Regions from separate parts of the Phyllobacterium sp. 22229 genome, predicted to be linked through region 3. Evidence: predicted binding sites of a transcription regulator. Region 3 holds the regulator's gene; each other region holds the start of a gene.
The links. Region 3 encodes PhoB, which activates phosphate uptake and scavenging genes when phosphate is short. Its sites were predicted from a motif close to TGTCATNNANCTGTCAT; they were not measured.
Positions count from the first base shown of each region.

Region 1 (5,488 bases), on a different contig from region 3:
ATCGCGTCGGCTTCACCGCGCATGATGGCCAGGGCTGCAATCACCGTGCCGCTGGCGCGGACCATGGTGCGTGCCACTTCCGGCGTGGTGCCGCGCCGGCCGGTAAGGTTCACCAAGAGGTCGACATAGTCGCGGTAGCGCGGATCGTCTTCCGGGTTGATGATGTCGAAATCGGTGCCGAGCTTGATCTTCAGGCCATAGCGCTTGAGACGTGTCTCGATGACCTGCGGGCGGCCGATCAGCGTCGGGATGGCCGTGCCTTCCTCAAGCACGACCTGGGCTGCGCGCAGAACGCGCTCGTCTTCGCCATCGGAATAGATCACCCGTTTCTTCTCGGCAGTCCGTGCGGCGGTGAAGATCGGCTTCATGATCAGGCCGGAGCGGAAGACAAAGCGGTTCAGCTTGTCGAGATAGGTCTCGAAATCCTCGATGGGGCGGTCGGCCACACCGGTTTCCATGGCGGCCTTGGCCACCGCAGGCGCGATGCGCAGGATCAGGCGCGGATCGAACGGCGAGGGAATGAGATAATTGGGGCCGAAGGTCGGTGTTTCGCCGGAGTAGGCGCGCGCCGCCACGTCCGATGGCTCCTCGCGGGCGAGCGCCGCGATGGCCTTGACCGCCGCCATCTTCATTTCCTCATTGATCGCCCGCGCACCGCAATCCAGAGCGCCGCGGAAGATATAGGGGAAGCAGAGGACGTTGTTGACCTGGTTGGGGAAATCGGAGCGTCCGGTGCAGATCATGGCGTCGGGGCGTGCGGCGCGTGCTTCCTCCGGCATGATTTCCGGATTGGGATTGGCCAGCGCCATGATCAGCGGGTTCGGCGCCATCTGCTTCAAAAGGTCCGGCTTCAGAACACCTGCGGCGGACAGGCCGAGGAACACATCGGCACCGCCGATGACATCGGCCAGCACGCGCGCATCTGTCTTTTGGGCGTAAACCGACTTCCAGCGGTCCATCAGGGTGTTGCGGCCGTCATAGACGACGCCGTCGAGATCGCAGACCCAGATGTTCTTGCGGTCGGCGCCGAGCTTGACCAGCAGGTTGAGGCAGGCGAGCGCCGCCGCACCGGCGCCGGACGCGACGATCTTGACCTTCGACAGATCCTTGCCGGCCAGCTCCATGCCGTTGAGGATGGCCGCGGCGACGATGATCGCCGTGCCGTGCTGGTCGTCGTGGAACACCGGAATGTTCATCTTGGCGCGCAGGATCTCCTCCACGTCAAAACATTCCGGCGCCTTGATGTCCTCAAGGTTGATGCCGCCAAAGGTCGGTTCGAGCGCGGCAACGACATCGACGATCTTGTTGATCTCCTGCGCGTCGATCTCGATGTCGAAGACGTCGATGTCGGCGAATTTCTTGAACAGAACCGCCTTGCCTTCCATCACCGGCTTGGAGGCGAGGGGCCCGATATTGCCAAGGCCAAGGACGGCGGTGCCGTTGGAGATGACGGCGACGAGATTGGCGCGGCTGGTATAATCGGCTGCCGTGGCGGGGTTTTCATGAATGGCCAGGCAGGGAGCGGCGACACCGGGAGAATAGGCAAGGGCAAGATCGCGCTGATTTCCAAGCGGCTTCGTCGCCTGGATCTCCAGTTTCCCCGGCTGCGGAAAGCGGTGGTAAAACAGGGCGCTTTCTTCGAGGTCGGACTGGTTGGGCGAATTGTCCTTGGCCATGGATAAGATCCTCCGGAAATTGGCTGGTCGCAACTTGGGATTTGCGATTCAATCTTTTTAGCATGCATAAATGACATGAAGAGCCATAAATGAAGTCCATTTTGTTACAAGTGTTTATCGCAGGAAACCATAGACTTTTTAGCGGCGTCATAAGACTGTGACATGAATCAGGTTTCTGTCAGGCCAGAGGTACCGATGCGTACCGGCGCTGAACGGAGATCAGCCTCATGGTTGAGCCAGAGACACGTAAGTTTCGCACGCTCTTTTTGTCCGATGTGCATCTTGGTTCCAAAGGCGCCAAGGCGACCTTCCTCCTGGACTTCCTGAAATATCACGATGCGGATACGATCTATCTGGTCGGCGATATCGTCGATGGCTGGCGTCTGCGCCGCAGCTGGCACTGGCCGCAGGAGCACAACGACATCGTGCAGAAGCTGCTGCGCAAGAGCCGCAAGGGCGCCCGCATCCTCTACATCGCCGGCAACCACGACGAATTCCTGCGCGATTTCCAGGGCACGCATTTCGGCGGCATTGAGGTCATGGACCGCACGATGCACGAAACCGCTGACGGCCGTAAATTTCTCGTGATCCATGGCGACCAGTTCGACGTCGTCGTGCGCAATGCCCGCCACATCGCCTATCTCGGCGACTGGGCCTATGACGCGGCGCTGGCCATCAACACCATCATGAACAAGGTGCGGCGCATGCTTGGGCTGCGCTACTGGTCGTTCTCTGCCTGGGCGAAATTCCGGGTGAAGAAGGCCGTCAACTTCATCGGTTCCTTCCAGACCGTCGTTTCCGACGAGGCCCGGCGCATCGGCGCCGATGGCGTCATCTGCGGCCACATCCACCACGCCACCATCGAACAAATCGATGGCATCGAATATATCAACACCGGCGACTGGGTTGAAAGCTGCACCGCCATTGCCGAACATCACGACGGCAAGATGGAACTCATCTCCTGGACGCATCTGATCGGGGAAAAGGCCGGCTTTGCGCCTGTCGTCAAACTCGAGGACAAGCGTCCCAAGGCGGCGAATGCGGCCTGAATGGCTTCTCCTGCAGGGATCGATCCGATGAACAGGCTGGTCATTGTCTCCGATGCCTGGCATCCGCAGGTCAATGGCGTGGTGCGCACCCTGACCCAATTGCGCGAGCAGATGGAGGCGCGGGGTGTCGAGGTGACGATCATCTCGCCCGCGGACTATCCCTCGGCTCCATGCCCCACCTATCCGGAAATCCGGCTGGCACTGACCTATCCTGCGGCGGTGAAAGCCCGGATCGAGGCATTGCAGCCTGCCTTCGTGCATATCGCCACGGAAGGCCCGCTCGGCATCATGGCGCGCCGCGCCTGCCTGAAGAACAAGTGGCGCTTCACCACCAGCTTTCATACGCGCTTTCCCGAATATCTGCGCGAGCGCCTGCCCATTCCGCTGGCCTGGACCTATGGCTTTCTGCGCCGGTTCCACAATGCCGCCGAAACCTGCCTTGTCCCGACGCAGTCCATCTATGAGGAACTGACCGAGCGCGGCTTCGACACGCTGCGCGTGTGGACGCGCGGTGTCGACCGCGACCTGTTCCGGCCGCAGGCGGATGTCGATCTTGGCCTTGCGCATCCCGTTTTCCTGTGCGTCGGCCGTGTTGCGCCGGAAAAAAACCTTGAAGCCTTTCTGGCGCTCGATCTGCCGGGTACCAAACTTGTCGTCGGCGACGGGCCGGATATGGATGAGCTGAAGCGCAAATTCCCTGACGCGGTGTTCGCCGGCAAGAAGGAGGGCGAGGAGCTTGCCCGCCACTATGCGGGCGCCGATGTCTTTGTTTTCCCCAGCCGCACCGACACGTTCGGCCTGGTGCTGCTGGAAGCGATTGCCTGCGGGCTGCCGGTCGCCGCCTATCCGGTGGCGGGGCCGAAGGATGTCATCGGCGCGACGGGCGCGGGCGTTCTGTCGGCCGATCTGCACGAGGCGGCGCTGGGCGCCCTGGCCATGGGGAGCGTCGATCCCGACACCACCCTGCAGGGATTCAGCTGGGAAGCCTGCGCCGATATATTCGAGGACATTCTCACGGCGATTGCCGGTGCCAAGCCGCAGCTCGGCCACGAAGCGAAGGCGGCGCGGATTGCGTCTGCCGGCTAATCTATATTTTCTGCGTTTATGATAATTGAGTTGGAAAACTTCCAGTGTTTCTAGGCAGTTGCGGCAAATCGTGATATTTCGGAATATGGTTAGTTGATATTCGTGCGCCGCTCCTCGATCCTCCGAAAGTCCCTCCATGACAGCCGCCACTGCGGACAGTTTTCACGATAAGCCGTCTCGGTTCGAGTTTCGGCTGGCTCTGGCTTATTTTGCGATTTTCATCTCAAGCGGCCTGCATCTGCCTTACTTTCCGCTGTGGCTGGAATTCCGTTCGCTGTCGCCGACGGAAATATCGATCGTCCTGTCCATGCCGCTGTTCGTGCGCGTCATCGCCGCACCGCTGGTGTCCATTCTGGCTGACCAGTCCAGCGACCGTGCACATATCCTGACCATGGCCACCATTCTGGCGGTGATCGTTGCGGCGTTCTATTTTCTGCCGTTCAATTTCTTCGGCATTCTGGTCGTGTCGCTGTTGCTGGCTGCACCGTGGACATCGCAGGTTCCGCTGGCCGATACGATTGCGCTTTCGGGTGTGCGCCGCTACGGCGCGGATTTCGCCAGGATGCGCGTCTGGGGGTCCATCGCGTTCCTGCTGGCTTCCTTTGCCGGCGGCGTGCTGATCCAGCATACGGGCGAGTGGATCATCCCGACGGTGCTGCTGGGCGCGCTGGTTGCCGCATGCGGCATGAGTTTCGTGGTGCCGCGCATCGGCAAGCCGCGCCGCCTGTCGCCGCTGTCGGATATCGACATGGCCGATGCGGGCAGGGCGCTGCGCCGTCCGGCCTTCGTCACCTTTCTGATCGCCACGGGGATCACCCAGGCAAGTCACGCCTATGGTTACAGTTTTTCGGCCATCTACTGGAAGTCCATCGGCATTGAGGAGACGGTGATCGGGGCGCTGTGGTCCATCGCCGTGGTGGCCGAGGTGATCATGTTCACCTGCTTTCGCCGGGTATTCGGACGCCTGCATCCGGCACGCGTGCTGATGATCGGCTCAGCCGTCGCCATATTCCGCTGGACAGTCTTTCCGCTGATCGTGCCGGCAGGTCTCGGCGTCGCCGGCTTTTTCGTCGTGCAGAGCCTGCATGCTTTCTCGTTCGCCCTGTCTTTCCTCGGCATGCAGAAAATGATCGCCATGACCATTCCCGAGGAGAAGGGTGGAACGGCACAGGGCATATCCACCTTCTTCATCGGCACGTCGCTGGCCATCATCACCATGGTGTCCGGACCGCTCTACAGCGCCACCGGCATCTATGGCTTCTATGCCATGGTGGTGCTGGCGGCGGTCGGGCTTGTTCTGGCTAATGTTTCGCTGAAGCTGGAGCAGCGCGAGCGCTAGCGCTAACCCCAAAGCTCCGATTGCGGCGGCGACACGTGGCTGCCTTCAAAGACGAGGCCGGGCTGGCGGTCCTCCTTCAGGATCAGCGGGCCGTCGAGATCGACGAAGTCGGCGTCCTGCGCGACGAGCACAGCCGGCGCCATGGCCAGGGACGTGCCCACCATGCAGCCGACCATGATGCCGAACCCGAGTTCGCGCGCCCGTTTCTGCATGCGCAGGGCTTCGGTCAGCCCGCCTGTCTTGTCGAGCTTGATGTTGATGCTGTCATAGCGGCCGAGAAGGGTGTGCAGATCGTCCGTACCGTGGGCGCTCTCATCGGCACACAGGGGGACGGGGTG
Region 1 covers NZ_JBQEPA010000015.1:22,085-27,572, reverse strand. The annotation lists gene ACTJJ7_RS18295 (NADP-dependent malic enzyme) at 1-1,676, opposite strand, end outside; gene ACTJJ7_RS18290 (UDP-2,3-diacylglucosamine diphosphatase) at 1,904-2,725, shown strand; gene ACTJJ7_RS18285 (glycosyltransferase family 4 protein) at 2,726-3,811, shown strand; gene ACTJJ7_RS18280 (MFS transporter) at 3,948-5,150, shown strand; gene dgcA (N-acetyl-D-Glu racemase DgcA) at 5,153-5,488, opposite strand, start outside.
Region 1: the regulator PhoB is predicted to act here: its motif matches at 1,822-1,838, upstream of ACTJJ7_RS18290 (UDP-2,3-diacylglucosamine diphosphatase).

Region 2 (5,488 bases), on a different contig from region 3:
CATCGGACGAACAGAACGGGCAGAGCGACATCGGGATTTCCGTCAGGACGAAAAATGCCGCTTCCGCCTTGAGCGGCGGCGCCATGAAGCCGCTGATGGCAACCTCCTGGCCGCTCAACTGCTTCACCTTGTCGGAAAATTCGAGACCGAGCGGACCAAAGCTTTTGTAGAGCTCGCCGAAGCCCAGCTTTTCAGCGGCGCTTGCGCGTGCGGCAATGCCCATGAAAGGCAAGACCGCAGCCGCCGTGAGCAGCGCCCGGCGGCCGATGGCAAAGGTCTTCTTTTCCGTCATCGCAATCTCCTTAAACAGCAAGACAGGCGGCCGAAAGCCGCCCGCCCTGTTCGTCAACCGGACAGATTTACATCTTTGACGCGCCGAGTGCGAAGGCGTCAGCCAGGACGCGATAGACGTCGCTCTGTTCCATGTAGCCGCGGAAGCCTTCCGCGCCCGGGCCAACGGCCTGCAGCACGACATCGTCCACCGCATGAACGCCGCTATCCTCATCGCGCGGAATGTTGCCCTGAACGAAGACGGCGCCGGGCACGTCCTTGTAAGATTCATTGGCAACATATTCCTTCTTCTCGTTCTGGATGGCCGGAACGAAAGGACCATCGAGCTTCGGACGGAAGGTCTCGTAATGGTCAGGACCGTTGTTGGCTGCGATGAACAGACGGCGGGAGACATCGACGCGGTCCGGATAGCCGTCGCCGTCCTTGTCTTCATAGTTCGGGAAGCCTGCTGCGGCATAGGTGCCGACCTTGTCGCGCATTTCCGTGCCCGGCTTGTCATCATCGACGGTGCCGATGATCGAGACGCCATGCGTGTGGTCGCCGGTGACGACGATCAGCGTATCCGGGTTCTTTGCCTGGAAGTCGCGTGCAGCCGCGATGGCCTTGTCGAATTCAATCGTGTCGACAAGAGCACGATCCCAATCGAGGGGATGGCTCATCTTGTCGATGGACGCAGCCTCCACCATCAGAAAAAAGCCATCCGGATTCTTCGACAGCCTGTCGAGCGCCACCTTGGTCATATCAACCAGGCCCGGCTGGTTGGGGAACTTGTCGACAGTGCCCTTCTTGAGGAATTCACGATCGAGCGTGACGTCGAGATTGCCGGTGTGGAAGAGACCAAGCAGCTTGTCCTGATTCGAGCCGGCCGCGGCGGCCAGTTCGTTCTTGTCGGTGGCGAGGGCGTAACCCGCCTCCTTGAAGAGCGCGATATAGTCCTTGTCGTCCTTGCGCTTCGAACCGGGCACGTCCTTGGCCAGGAAGTAGGCCGAGCCGCCGCCGAGCAGCACGTCCGGCTTGACGTTGTACATCATGCCGACGATGTCGGCCTTGTCGGCACGCTTGCGCGTATGGGAAACGAGGGCCGCAGGGGTCGCGTCCTGCACTTCGGATGTCGTCACGATGCCGAGCGACTTCTTGCCGGTGCGGCGCAGAGCCTCGCCGATCGTTTCAACCTTCGGGTCGTCCTGGCTGGCCGGTGTACGGTCAGCATAGACGCCGAGCGCATTGACCGCGGACTTGTGGCCAGTCATGTAGGCCGACATGGTGTTGGCGCTGTCGGTGGCGATGGCCGAGGTCGAGGACGTGCCGATGAAGGCGACGGGCGGAATGTCATCCATGGCAAGGCGGCCATTGGCTTTCCCCTCGGTCATGCCCTTGGACATGAGGCGGGCGCCGGTGCGGTGCGCGACGGAAAGGCCGTCGCCCAGCAGGAAGATGATGTTCTTGGCTTTTGGCGTGTCAGATGTCGTGTAGACATCCCAGCCGACGGACTTCTTCTCGTCGCCGGCCGATACCTCGACCTTGTACTGGCCGGGCTTTGCGAGCTTGATGTCACGCAGGATGAGCGCGGATCCGAGCACTTTGTCTTCGGCACCCTTCTCCTCGGCGACGAATTGGGCAGCCTTGCCGAAAACGGCGTCGTAGCTCTCGCCGTTGATCGTGACCTTCACGTCTTCCGGCTTCACAACCTTGCTGAATTCAACCTTGAAATCGAATGGCGAGCCGGCAAGGACCGTGGCCCGGTCCAGCGGATAGATCGTTGTCGCATGGGCCGCCCCGGACAAAAGTGCCGCCGACGCCGCCGCAAGGAAAAGTTTACGCATTTCATACCCCCAAACTTGGTTAGCTTCCCCCTCCCTTTATAAATCCCCGATGACAGCCAGATGAAATCGCGCCAGTTTTTGCAGCTATCGGCCTTGAGGACACGATCGTCACCGTACGCGCTCGCCATGGCGCGTCCTTTTGCCGGGCCGGATAGTTACCTGAAACGAGCGCGCGGCCCCTATTCCCGTGTCATTGACATGGCTTGAAATAGGTGCCCGGCTGATACCTATTCTTCCATCCATGCGCCTGCTAGAAAGGCACAAATGGCCCAAGCCTCGCTTCAAAACATCGAGCGAGCGTGCCGCAAGGGGCTTGCGCCTGGCCGGGAAGCGGTACACAGCCGATTGTCAGCTGGCAACAGTGACGTATTCGAACAGGGGATCGACGCACATCATGCATGCAGGCCGGTTGCCAGCCCTTCTGACCGGGCTCACTCTGCTAGGCGGAATCACCGCCTCTCATGCCATCAGTTCGGATCCCGGCGTTTTGGTTGTCGAACGGGTGCGCGGCACACCGCTTGCGTCCTATCGCGAAGCCGATCTTGCGCAAATATTCGCCTACCTTGACATCACGACCCAGACGCCTTGGACCAACGGTGAAAAGCGGACATACAGGGGCTTTTCGCTGCTGGAAATCCTTAAGAAGAACGGCCTTGCCGATGCCAAGGTGGTTATCGGCATTGCCCCCAATGATTTCGCTGCCAGAATCGACATGCGGGAAATACAGAAGTACCGCCCGATCGTTGCGTCACAGATCGCGTGCAACGCAACCGAAGCGCAATCGGGGGCCTGTACCCAAGGCAAGATGCGATCGCTTGAAACCGAGGATTTTGGACCGTTCTTCATTGTATGGCCATACGAGGAGCTGCCGCAATCGTTCGATCCAAGCGATCATTCCAGATGGGTCTGGTTCTTGTCCGAATTGCAGCCCGATCAATGAACAGCAGCGTTTCGATCGTCTTGCAGATGCGTGCGGAAAGGCTTCATTCAAACTGCTGGCAGATTATCTGATGCACCTTTTTCGGACTTACGGAGCCTACGTACTTGGATTGATTTTTGGCATTTGCGTGCTGTTCGGTCTTGTTTCCTTCATTGAAACCAACAGCGCGCGCAACAAGTCCAATGGGGTTATTGCCGAAGTCAACGAAATCCAATGGCGCTCCAGTCAGGCGCGTGAAAAAATGGTGAGCATCATGGGGTGGGCGAGACTGGCCGCTCTCACCAATGCTCCGGATTACCGCGCGAAAATCCTCACCGACAGCACATATCTTATCATCAACACCAAAACGCTTGTCGGCCTGACCTATACCAGCAAAATAATGCCTCAAGCGGATATAGATCAGATGAGAGCTCTCCTCGATTTCGCCAACAAGAGCATCAAACCCCAGCTCCAGCTTGCAAATCCGGACTACCAGATGATCGTATCGGGGCTGGAGGAACTGTGGCCGCACATTGTCCTGACAACCACGGGAAACCTGGGAAACACGCAAAAAAGGACCGCTGATCTCGAACAGAAAGCGCTGTACGACAATCTCTTCCTGGCCTTTACCTTCGCATTTGCCCTGGTGATAATGGCGATGTTCATGGCCTTCGTCACCTACCGCAGCAAATCGCTCTACAACAATCAGGTCCGGCAGTTCGCGCTGCTCTTTTCCCACATGACCTTTACGCGGATAAGCGGATTGTCGATGTGGATGCACGAGACACTGACGCCGGACGACAAGCCTGATCCGATGCTCCTCGACATGGCCCGTAAACGCATCACCGATCTTTCGGTCGTGACCGATTGGCTGGCGCGCATTGCATATCCAAAATTTGATCAGGACAATACGCCTATCGTTACCTTGGGCACGATCCTTGATCAAATAGATCGCTCGGACGCCGCCGTTGTGCCGACACTGCGCGCCAATATCAAGGCAACCCAGCTGCTGGTACCCCAAGGTCAGTTTCACCTAATGCTTCAGGAGCTTTTGCGTAATGCCAAGGACGCGGTCGATGGTGTTGCCAATGCCGAGATCATCATCAGTGTCGACATCCGGCAGCGATGGACGATTGGCGGAAATCTGATCATCGTGATTGAAGATACCGGGGTTGGAATGACCGCCGAGCAAATAAGAAAAGCCACGACGCCCTTTTTCTCGACCAAGGGCGAAGCGCGCGGTCACAGCGGCCTGGGTTTAACCGGGTGCGCGCGGCTGATTCAGACAATGGGCGGCTCTCTTTCCATTCAATCCGCCAAGGGCAAGGGAACCCGGGTAACCCTCTCCTGCCCGCTCTCCAATCTTCCCGCGATAAGATGGAAAGTCACCTGAACAAAATTCCGGAATTTGGCAGAAGACAGAACACAGCGCAGATGGCAGGACGATCGCCAAATTTCTCTGTCTGGCGGTATGGTGCTCGTTCGGCTTTAAGGGCATAATTGTTCTATAGTGCCGCAGAGCACATGGGAGAATTTATGGCAGAATTGGACAATGATCCGGAGTTATCGAAACTAGCCAGATACCTGATACACCAGTCACTACCCTTGGCCATTACCACGTCTGGCTACAACCCAACCACGCGCGATCTCGAAATGATCGAACAGGCTCTGATGGCACGCTATGGACCGGACCTGGCCAGTGTATCCGTACGGGAAATTGATGGTTTTTTGCATCAGCGCTTCAAGAAGATGGGGGAGAGCCCGAACAAGCGGGCAATCCGCCGTCTCATCCGCATTGTGACCAGCAAGATTAAAAGCCGCTCTTGAGAAGACAGATCGACCATCCGATGAACGAATATGCCACGGGCGCCGGTCAGTGCCGGCCTGAATGGGCAAAGGCCTCTCCCGGTGCTGTCAGCCAGCCCGATAAAGCACGCGCTGCGGCCCTGCCCGCAACGAACCGATCCATCCCCCATGTTTCAACCTGTCCCGGCCGTGCCACCCGGCTCATCTGGCGCATGGTATGCCCGGCAGATGACAAGATAGCCATCGACGGCGAAGCAATGGCGAAGTAAACAAGAAGATGTAAGCCAAGCTCTTAAAAGGACGGCTTTCTACCCAACGGAGTTTGAAGATGGCGTATCCCGTCGTACATGGTGTGACAATCCCGATCGACAGCCAGGAAGTTTCACCGACTATTTGGGCGGCACTGACCAAAGGCGACTATGAAGCCAGGGAAGTGCACCTTGTTACCCATGCGGTCCAGCCCAATGACAGGGTGCTGGAATTGGGAACCGGTCTGGGCGTCGTCACGTCGATCATGGCACGGGTGGAAGGCACATACATCTGGTCCTTTGATGCCAACCCGTCCACGGCGCATCTGGCGGCGCGAGTCATCGAAGCCAACGGCCATGAGAATGTTGAGTTGACGACCGGGGTACTGACAGCCGGCACA
Region 2 covers NZ_JBQEPA010000002.1:67,309-72,796, reverse strand. The annotation lists gene ACTJJ7_RS02675 (hypothetical protein) at 1-292, opposite strand, end outside; gene ACTJJ7_RS02670 (alkaline phosphatase) at 360-2,114, opposite strand; gene ACTJJ7_RS02665 (hypothetical protein) at 2,509-3,054, shown strand; gene ACTJJ7_RS02660 (ATP-binding protein) at 3,125-4,426, shown strand; gene ACTJJ7_RS02655 (hypothetical protein) at 4,570-4,860, shown strand; gene ACTJJ7_RS02650 (hypothetical protein) at 4,857-5,108, shown strand; gene ACTJJ7_RS02645 (FkbM family methyltransferase) at 5,168-5,488, shown strand, end outside.
Region 2: the regulator PhoB is predicted to act here: its motif matches at 2,164-2,180, upstream of ACTJJ7_RS02670 (alkaline phosphatase).

Region 3 (5,488 bases):
TCAGGCCAACCGCAAGGTGTCGGACCGTCAGGTTGCCTGGATGAACACGCTGGCCAAGGAAGGCGCCATGGCACAGCGCTTCAACAGCGGCCTGTTCACCTTCGGCGCATCGAGCCGTCCGGAAACGTCGGGTCTTGGTGTCGCGCTCATCGGCTCGCTCTACATGATGCTGATTGTCCTCTGCCTTTCCCTGCCCATCGGCGTGGCCGCATCGATCTATCTGGAAGAATACGCCAAGAAGAGCCGCCTGACCGATATCATCGAGGTCAACATCAACAATCTGGCCGCGGTGCCGTCCATCGTCTTCGGTCTGCTCGGGCTGGCCGTGTTCATCAATTTCTTCGGCCTGCCGCGCTCCGCATCGCTGGTCGGCGGCCTGGTCCTCACGCTGATGACGCTGCCGACGATCATCATCGCCACCCGCGCGGCCCTGCGCGCCGTGCCGCCGTCGATCCGGTCCGCAGCGCTGGGCATCGGCGCCTCGAAGACGCAGATGGTGTTTCACCATGTGCTGCCGCTGGCCGCGCCCGGCATCTTGACCGGCACGATTATCGGCCTTGCCCATGCGCTGGGCGAGACCGCACCGCTGCTGCTGATCGGCATGGTCGCTTTCGTCGCCAATTATCCGGTCACGCCGCTTGATCCGTCCACGGCGCTGCCGGTGCAGATCTACATGTGGGCGAATGAAGCGGAGCGGGCCTTTGTCGAGCGCACGTCAGGCGCTATCATCGTGCTGCTTCTGTTTCTTGCAGTCATGAACATCGGAGCCATCATTCTGCGTCGCCGCTTCGAGCGGCGCTGGTAGGTAAAACGGGAGCGAATTATGAATCTCATGACAGAACGATCTCTCGAAAAAGCGGTAAACGACAAAATGAGTGCACAGGTCAATACGATCAAAATGCAGGGCAAGGATGTCACCGTTCACTATGGTGAAAAGCAGGCCCTGTTCGGTGTCAGCCTCGACGTGCCGGAAAAGATGGTGACGGCGCTGATCGGCCCGTCCGGTTGCGGCAAGTCCACCTTCCTGCGCTCGCTCAACCGCATGAACGATACGATCGAAGGCTGCAAGATCGGCGGCAAGATCACGCTCGACGACGAGGATATCTACAATCCGAAGATCGACGTGGTCGAGCTGCGCGCCCGCGTCGGCATGGTTTTCCAGAAGCCCAATCCGTTCCCGAAATCCATCTTCGAGAACGTCGCCTATGGCCCGCGCATCCATGGCCTCGCCAAGAACCGGCATGAGCTGGAGGAAATCGTCGAGAAGAGCCTGCGCCGCGCCAGCCTGTTCGATGAGGTCAAGGACCGCCTGCACGAAGCCGGCACCGGCCTTTCCGGCGGCCAGCAGCAGCGCCTGTGCATTGCCCGCGCCATTGCCGTCAGTCCGGAAGTCATCCTGATGGACGAACCCTGCTCGGCGCTCGATCCGATCGCCACGGCAAAGGTCGAGGAACTGATCGACGAACTGCGCCAGAACTACACCATCGTCATCGTTACCCATTCGATGCAGCAGGCGGCCCGCGTTTCGCAGCGCACCGCCATGTTCCATCTCGGAAACCTCGTCGAGGTGGGCGATACGGAAATGATGTTCACCAATCCGACGGAAAAGCGCACGCAGGACTACATCACCGGACGCTTCGGCTAATCACGGGAAACAGGGATAAGAATATGACCGAGTCGCAGCATACCGTCCGTTCCTATGACGACGAACTGAAGTTCCTGACGCACAAGATCGCCGAAATGGGCGGCCATGCCGAACGCATGGTCGAACAGGCCGTCACCGCCATGGTGAATTCCGACAACGCGCTGGCCCAGCGCGTCATTTCGGACGATCTCATCCTCGATGCCGGACAACGCGAGATCGATGAGAAGGCCATCACCATCATCGGCAAGCGCCAGCCCATGGCGATCGATCTGCGTGAAATCATCGGCGCCATCCGCATTTCCTCCGACCTCGAACGGGTCGGCGACCTCGGCAAAAACATTGCCAAGCGCGTTGTCGCCGTCACCGATACGCGCCAGACGCTGTCGGTCTATCGCGGCCTGCAGACCATCGCGGAACTCGCCCTGACGCAGCTCAAGGACGTGCTCGATGCCTATGCCACGCGCTCCGTGCAGCAGGTCAACATCGTGCGCGAGCGCGATGACGAAATCGATGCGCTTTATACCTCGCTGTTCCGCGAACTCCTGACCTACATGATGGAAGATCCGCGCAACATTTCCGCCTGCACGCACCTTCTCTTCTGCGCCAAGAACATCGAGCGCATCGGAGACCATGCGACGAACATTGCTGAAACGGTCTACTACATCGTGACGGGTGCCCAGCTTCCGGCCGAACGGCCCAAGGAAGACCAGACCCACAGCATCATCGTCGATGAAGCCAGACAGCCTTAAACAGAATCAGGATCCCAGCAATGGCGATAGCTCCCAAAATCACTGTTGTCGAAGACGAGGAAGCGCTCAGCGTCCTTCTCCGGTACAATCTTGAAGCCGAAGGCTATGTCGTCGAGACAATCGCACGCGGTGACGAGGCCGAAATTGCGCTGCGTGAAAAAGTACCGGATCTGCTCATTCTCGACTGGATGCTGCCGGGCCTTTCCGGCATCGAACTCTGCCGCCGCCTGCGGGCGCGGCGCGAGACCGAAATCCTGCCGATCATCATGCTGACGGCGCGCGGCGAAGAGAGCGAGCGGGTGCGCGGCCTTGCCACCGGTGCCGATGACTACATGGTCAAGCCGTTCTCCACCCCGGAACTGCTTGCCCGCATCAAGGCCATGCTGCGCCGGGTCAATCCAAGCCTGCTGTCGCATGTGCTCAGCTTCGGCGACCTGAAGCTCGACCGCGAGCAGCACCGCGTGTTCCGCAAGGAGCGCGAGTTGAAGCTCGGGCCGACCGAGTTCCGCCTGCTGGAATTCCTGATGCAGTCCCCCGGCCGGGTGTTCTCGCGCGGCCAGCTCCTCGACAATGTCTGGGGCGCCGACATCTATGTGGACGACCGCACCGTCGACGTGCATGTGGGGCGGCTGCGCAAGGCCATCAATATCGGCCGCTCGATCGATCCGATCCGCACCGTGCGTGGTGCCGGCTATTCGTTCGGGTAATCAGTGCCGGCGCGAGAGTTCGCGCGTCGCCCCCTCGATGCCCGCCAGGGTCATGGGATACATGCGATGCGCGAAAATCTTGCGGATCATCGCCGTCGAGGCGGTGTAGTCCCAGTACTGTTCCTTTGACGGATTAAGCCAGGCGGCGTTCTTCCAGTGGTCGAGCACCCGGCCAAGCCAGACTGCGCCTGCCTCCGCGTTCCAGTGTTCGACCGATCCACCGGCGTGGGAAACCTCGTAGGGCGCCATGGCGGCATCGCCGACGAAGATGACCTTGTAGTCCGCTCCGTATTTATGGATGAGGTCGAGTGTCGGTATTGTCTCCGCATGGCGGCGGCGGTTGTCCTTCCACACCCCCTCATAAAGGCAATTGTGGAAGTAGAAATACTCCATGTGCTTGAACTCGGAGCGCACGGCAGAGAACAGTTCCTCGGCGATCCGGATGTGCTCGTCCATGGAGCCGCCGACATCGAAGAACATCAGCAGCTTGACGTGATTGCGCCGTTCGGGCCGGGTCTGCACATCGAGATAGCCGTGTTCGGCGGTTGACCTGATGGTGCCCGACAGGTCAAGCTCGTCATCGGCGCCTTCGCGCACCCAGCGGCGCAGCCGTTTGAGCGCAACCTTGATGTTGCGGGTGCCCAGCTCGACACTGTCGTCAAAATTCCTGAACTCGCGCTTGTCCCACACCTTGACCGCACGGCGGTTGCGGCTCTCGTCCTGGCCGATGCGCACGCCTTCCGGATTATAGCCATAGGCGCCGAAGGGCGAGGTTCCGGCGGTGCCGATCCATTTCGATCCGCCCTGATGCCGGCCCTTCTGCTCCTTAAGCCGCTGGCGCAGGGTTTCCATCAGTTTTTCAAAACCGCCCAGCGCTTCGATCAGTTTCTTTTCCTCGTCGGTCAGGTGTTTTTCGGCCAGCCGCCGCAACCATTCCTCGGGCAGATTGGCAACGTCGATACCATTGTCGCCGCCCGGCAGTTCCAGCCCCTTGAACACATGGCCGAAGACCCGGTCGAAGCGGTCCATGTGGCGCTCGTCCTTCACCAGGGTTGAGCGGGCGAGATAATAGAACCCCTCGACATCATAGGTTACCAGCCCTGCGTCCAACCCTTCAAGCAGCGTCAGATATTCCCGCAGCGATACGGGGATTTTTGCCGCCTTGAGTTCGAGGAAGAAGGGAAGGAACATGGCTAGACCCGCTTGTTGTATTCGATGAACGGCGTCAGTTCGCCGATCCGGCTTTTGCGCCGGGGCTGATGGTGAGCACCACTCATCCCTGCCTCCTCGCCATGAAGGCCAGCCGCTCGAACAGATGCACGTCCTGCTCGTTCTTCAGCAGGGCGCCATGCAGTTTCGGCAAGGCATTCTTCGGGTCGGCGCGCAAGTCTTCCGGCGCGATATCGTCGGCAACCAGCAGGCGGATCCAGTCCAGCGCTTCGGAGGTCGACGGCTTCTTCTTCAGGCCAGGCACATCGCGGATCTCATAGAACTGGGTAAGCGCGGCGCGCACGAGGTTCTGCTTGATGCCGGGATAATGCACCGCGACGATTTTCGTCAGCGTGTCGACATCGGGAAAGCGGATATAGTGGAAGAAACAGCGGCGCAGAAACGCATCGGGCAGCTCCTTCTCATTGTTGGAGGTGATGATGACGATCGGCCGGTGCACGGCGCGGATCGTCTCGCCGGTTTCGTAGACGTGAAATTCGTTGCGGTCGAGCTCCTGCAGGAGATCGTTGGGGAATTCGATATCCGCCTTGTCGATCTCGTCGATCAGCAGCACGACTTTGCGGTCCGTCGTGAAGGCATGCCACAGCTTGCCGGGCTTGATGTAGTTGGCGATGTCGTTGAATTTCGCATCGCCGAGCTGCGAATCGCGCAGCCGGCTGACGGCATCATATTCGTAGAGGCCCTGCTGTGCCTTGGTGGTGGATTTGACGTTCCATTCGACCAGTTCCAGATCGAGCGCTGCCGCAATCTGCCGCGCAAGCTCGGTCTTGCCGGTGCCGGGCTCGCCCTTGACCAGCAGCGGCCGTTCAAGCGCAATCGCCGCATTGACCGCCACCATCAGATCCTTGTCGGCCACATAGGCCGCTGTACCTTCAAACCGCATCGCATTCCCTTTCGTGATCGTGGAAGATTAGGGGGCGTGCGGGAGGAGGGCAAGAGGCGCCGGGGATGGGGGAATACGGTTTCCCCGTTGCCACGCCCGCTTTTGCGTCTGGCTGTTGAGAGAGGAGAATGACGGGCGGTCCTTGGAACGCGGGTCTTGGGGTAGTCTATATGCGATGCTTGCGATCCAAGGACCACCCGCCCCGGCGTTTTCAAGTTTTCACCCGATGTTTCACCATTGGGCCAAACCTCCCCGGCCGCACAGGTTTTCCTCC
Region 3 covers NZ_JBQEPA010000005.1:238,981-244,468, forward strand. The annotation lists gene pstA (phosphate ABC transporter permease PstA) at 1-805, shown strand, start outside; gene pstB (phosphate ABC transporter ATP-binding protein PstB) at 872-1,645, shown strand; gene phoU (phosphate signaling complex protein PhoU) at 1,669-2,394, shown strand; gene phoB (phosphate regulon transcriptional regulator PhoB) at 2,415-3,101, shown strand; gene ACTJJ7_RS08410 (vWA domain-containing protein) at 3,102-4,292, opposite strand; gene ACTJJ7_RS08415 (AAA family ATPase) at 4,375-5,214, opposite strand.

Region 4 (5,488 bases), on a different contig from region 3:
CAAGAATTTCCGCGTTGTTCCTCCGGGCACAGGCATCTGCCATCAGGTCAACCTTGAATATCTGGCCCAGGCAGTCTGGACCAAGGAAGAAGACGGCGTCACCGTCGCCTATCCCGATACCTGCGTTGGCACTGATTCGCACACGACCATGGTCAACGGCCTTGGCGTTCTGGGCTGGGGCGTTGGCGGCATCGAAGCAGAAGCGTCCATGCTGGGCCAGCCGGTTTCCATGCTTTTGCCTGAGGTCATCGGCTTCCGCCTGACCGGCAAAGTCAAGGAAGGCGTAACAGCAACCGATCTCGTGCTTACCGTGGTTCAGATGCTGCGCAAGAAGGGCGTTGTCGGCAAGTTCGTCGAGTTCTTCGGCCCCGGTCTTGAGAGCATGACGCTGGCTGATCGTGCCACCATCGGCAATATGGGTCCGGAATATGGCGCCACCTGCGGCTTCTTCCCGATCGACCGTGAAACCATCAACTACATGCACATGTCCGGCCGCGACGAAGAGCGTCTGGCTCTGGTCGAAGCCTATTCGAAGGCACAGGGCATGTGGCGCGAACCCGGCTCGGCCGATCCTGTATTCACCGACACGCTGGAACTCGATCTTGGCACCGTCGTTCCATCAATGGCGGGTCCGAAGCGTCCGGAAGGCCGTATCGCCCTTGAGGGCATTGCCGCCGGTTTCCACGAATCGCTGCAGAAGGAATACAAGAAGACCACGCAGCTTGATGCCCGCTATCCGGTTGAAGGCGAAGACTATGATCTCGGCCATGGCGACGTCGCCATTGCGGCGATCACCTCCTGCACCAATACCTCGAACCCGAGCGTGCTGATTGCAGCCGGCCTTCTCGCCCGCAACGCCGCTGCCAAGGGTTTGAAGTCCAAGCCTTGGGTGAAGACATCGCTGGCGCCGGGCTCGCAGGTTGTTGCCGCCTATCTCGAGAACGCCGGCCTGCAGGTTGAACTCGACAAGCTCGGTTTCAATCTGGTCGGTTTCGGCTGCACCACCTGCATCGGCAATTCCGGCCCGCTGCCAGCACCGATCTCCAAGACCATCAATGACAAGGGTCTGATTGCTGCTGCCGTGCTTTCCGGCAACCGCAACTTTGAAGGCCGTGTTTCGCCGGACGTTCAGGCGAACTACCTGGCATCTCCGCCACTGGTTGTTGCCTATGCCCTGGCCGGTTCGGTCACCAAGGACCTGACAACCGAGCCGCTTGGCGAAGATCAGAACGGCAACCCGGTGTTCCTCAAGGACATCTGGCCGTCGTCGCATGAGATCCAGGAGTTCATCACCAAAAACGTCACCCGCAAGCTGTTCGCGTCCAAATATGCGGATGTGTTCAAGGGCGACCAGAACTGGCAGGACGTCAAGGTACCGGCTGGCCAGACCTATGCATGGGATGACAACTCGACCTATGTGCAGAACCCGCCTTACTTTGTCGGCATGGGCAAGACACCCGGCACCGTCAACGATATCAAGGGTGCGCGTATCCTCGGTCTCTTCGGCGACAAGATCACCACCGACCATATTTCTCCGGCCGGTTCAATCAAGGCAGCCTCGCCTGCGGGCAAGTACCTCACCGACCACGGCGTGGCACCCCTGGACTTCAACCAGTACGGCACGCGTCGCGGCAACCATGAAGTGATGATGCGCGGTACCTTCGCCAATATCCGCATCCGCAACCACATGCTTGGCGAAAATGGCCGCGAAGGCGGTTACACGATCCATTACCCCTCGAAAGAGGAAATGCCGATCTATGATGCCGCCATGCAATACCGCAGCGAGAACGTCCCGCTGGTGATCTTTGCCGGTATCGAATACGGCAATGGTTCATCGCGTGACTGGGCAGCCAAGGGCACGAACCTTCTCGGTGTTCGCGCTGTGATTTCCCAATCCTTCGAGCGTATCCATCGTTCGAATCTCGTCGGAATGGGTATCGTCCCCTTCGTGCTGGAAGAGGGTACAAGCTGGCAGTCGCTTGGTTTGAAGGGCGACGAGACGGTTTCCATCGAAGGCCTAGCCACGATCCAGCCGCGTCAGAAAACCCATGCCACGGTGACGTTCGCCGATGGCACGGTCAAGCAGGTGCCATTGATCTGCCGTATCGATACAATCGATGAGCTGGAATACCTCAAGAACGGCGGCATCCTGCAATACGTGCTGCGCGATCTCGCCGCCTGAAGCAGCGAAAATCTCTGAAATCATGGGCCGCCGGGCAACCGGCGGTCTTTTTTTCGCGATTTTGCCAATAATTATATGGTTTTGCCTGTAAACGTGATCGAATTCACCTCAAAGTGACTTCCTCTTGATAAAACGCATCCCTATCAATTGTCTGGCAATCACTCTCACACAAGATCAAAGAAAAATTCGGGAAGAAAGCTCGTACCCTTGACCCTGCGCACTCTGTTCAAAGCCATTCTGATCGCCTGCCCGCTTCTGGCAGCGGCGGTGGTCGCTTGGCCGGTCTATGCCGGGAGCATCGGCACGAAACCGGATGGCGTGGTCGAGCTCTATACCTCGCAGGGCTGTGGCTCCTGCCCGCCGGCGGATGCCGTCCTCAAGCAGCTGGTTTCGGAAGGAAAAGTCGTCGCGCTGGCCTTCCATGTTGATTACTGGGATTATCGCGGCTGGGTCGACAATCTTGCCCTGCCCGAAAACACCGCGCGGCAGAACGCCTACCGCAAAGCACTCGGGCTGACCGGTGTCTACACCCCCCAGGCAATCCTCAATGGCCGCGAGCACGTGAATGGTCAGGACGGCGGCAAAATCCGGCGGCGAATCGATGAGATGCGCAATGCTGATTCTGGCCTGACAATTCCCGTATCGATCGAAAAAACCTCGCCGGATCGTCTGCTCATCAATATTGGCGATGGGCCTGCCGCAAAAAATCCTGTGCGTGTTCTTCTCGCCTATTTCAACAAGGAAACCATTGTTTCCATACCCGATGGCGAAAACGGCGGACGCAATGTCAGCTATGCCAACAGCGTCCGTGCAATGGAAACCGTCGGCATGTGGGACGGCAAATCACAGAAGATCGAAATTCCGCTGACCGAGATCGCCAGCAAGAAGGCATCCGGCTGCGCCGTCCTGTTGCAGGAAATGCTGGGTGAAGGCAAACCGGGGCCGATCATTGGCGCCTCGATCATGACAAAGCCCTGATTTTAAAGAGCATTTCTGCAGACAAGAAAAAAGGCTGGTAAACCAGCCTGAAGTCTTGGGGCTTATTGTTGCCGGAGACTGAATGGTTCGACCAGAACAACCCGTTTGGGCGGGGGGCTTGGGGTATCGGGCCGCTCAAGGCCGAACCGTCTCAGACAACGGGCTGAAGGTGGGTCTGAAATCCGGCGGCAATGCGAGTGCAACATGGCGAAACTGTGGCCCGGCATCACCAATGGAAACAGCGCGTATTCCTTTGTGAAAAGCACAGAAGCAGCGAGATTTTTGCGTTCAATTGCGCGTGCCCTGACACTTACAGGCTTGTAAATACGGGCGGAACAGGTCACCCTTCTGTCATCCAGTTGTCATACGGCAAATCTAAAGGCGGATTGATTGATGGACAGCAATGCAGGTGGCGACGAATCGCAACAGCAGGCGAAACTCATTTCACTCTCCAGCGCACGTGATCTCCCCGTTACATTCAACCGGCGGGAACTTGATCAAATCCTCAGAATATACGGCTTCATGGTTTCATCGGGCGAATGGCGCGATTATGCCATTGACCATCTGAATGACCGGGCGGTGTTTTCGGTGTTTCGCCGGACCAGTGAAGTACCGATGTTCCGGATCGAGAAAAATCCGCGGCTGGCCCGCAAGCAAGGCGCCTATAGCGTGATTGCCGCAAGCGGCCTTATCCTCAAGCGCGGCACCGAACTCGACAGAGTGCTCAAGATCTTCGATAAATCCCTGCGGGTCGTGCGGAGCTAAGACGCTTATCCTTTCAGAGGTGCTGGCCCCGGCAGGGTAGCGGTCCCGCCATTCATATCAAGCTGCATGAGAACCGTATCCAGCCAGCGGCCGTGCTTGAAACCCGATCCCTCGATGGTTCCGCAATGCCTGAAGCCACAACGCGCATGCAGGCGGACCGACGCCGACGCATCGTGACCATCACCGATGACAGCGATGAACTGGCGAAATCCGAGCGCTGTGCAATCGCTGATCAAGCGTTGAAGCAGGGCCTTACCCATGCCTTTGCCCTTGGCTTGCGGCGCAATGTAAATCGAATCCTCGACGCTCCACCAATAGGCCGGGCGGGTGCGGAAATAACTGGCATAGGCATAGCCGCTCACGATGCCGTCCATTTCTGCAACGCTATAGGGGAAGCCGTCGCTGGTGATCGCATGGAACCGCTTGGTCATCTCCGCCAGATCGGGCGGTTCGATCTCGTAGGTCGCCGTCCCATGCAGAACAGCATCGCGATAGATTGCGGTAATGGCGGGCAGATCAGCGGGCTGCGCCGGGCGGATATGGATGCTTGTCATGGCCGCCATCGATCGCAAAAATACCGGATGATTGCAATGCCGCCACAAAAAAGGGCAGCGTTACCGCTGCCCTTTTCCATGCGTTCTTATTGTCCAGGATCAGTTGCGGTTGCCGAGGAACTGCAACAGGAACATGAACATGTTGATGAAGTCGAGATAGAGACGCAGCGCGCCCATGATCGCCTTGCGGCCATAGGTGTCCGAGCTGTCGCCTTCGTAGTACATTTCCTTGATGCTCTGGGTGTCATAGGCCGTCAGGCCTGCAAAGACCAGAACGCCGATCGCAGAGATTGCAAACTGCAAAGCACTGGACTGCAGAAAGATGTTGACCAAGCCGGCAAGAAGAATGCCGATCAGACCCATGAACAGGAACGAACCCATTCCGGAGAGATCGCGCTTGGTCGTGTAGCCGTAGAGCGACAGCGCACCGAAAGATGCGGCGGTGATGAAGAACGTCTGCACGATGCTTCCCGACGTATAGACAAGGAAGATCGACGACAGCGAAAGACCTACAAGCGCCGCATAGACCCAGAAAGTTGTCTGAGCAGCTGAAACGCTCATCTTCTCGATGCGGAAGCTCAAAAAGAACACTGCAGCGAGTGGGGCGAGCATGACAATCCACTTCAACGGCGACGTGTAAAAGACCACGCCGAAGCTCGTCAGCATTTTGCCATTTGGCAGCGTCACTACGGAAAGGGCGGGGTCTTGAGTGGTTGCGAGATAAACGATTGCAAGCGCGGCAAGACCGGTCACTGCGAGACCGATCCCCATCAGATTGTAGACCTTCAGCATGTAGCTGCGTAGACCTTGATCGATCCCCGCGTCCACACGCACTCCGGCCGATGTACGGGCCTGGATGTTGCGATAGTCAGCCATGGTTTTCCTCATTGCTTCGTCCCGTCGGGTGTCGGGGGTTATTCCCAGGCGCCGCTGGCGGGACCCCAGCATGCCTTGCGTGAATTATGGGGATTCAACAGGGCGATAACAAGACCTGTTTTACTCAAGATCG
Region 4 covers NZ_JBQEPA010000006.1:22,633-28,120, forward strand. The annotation lists gene acnA (aconitate hydratase AcnA) at 1-2,182, shown strand, start outside; gene ACTJJ7_RS08790 (DUF1223 domain-containing protein) at 2,390-3,160, shown strand; gene ACTJJ7_RS08795 (DUF2794 domain-containing protein) at 3,554-3,925, shown strand; gene ACTJJ7_RS08800 (GNAT family N-acetyltransferase) at 3,931-4,479, opposite strand; gene ACTJJ7_RS08805 (Bax inhibitor-1/YccA family protein) at 4,579-5,355, opposite strand.
Region 4: the regulator PhoB is predicted to act here: its motif matches at 3,510-3,526, upstream of ACTJJ7_RS08795 (DUF2794 domain-containing protein).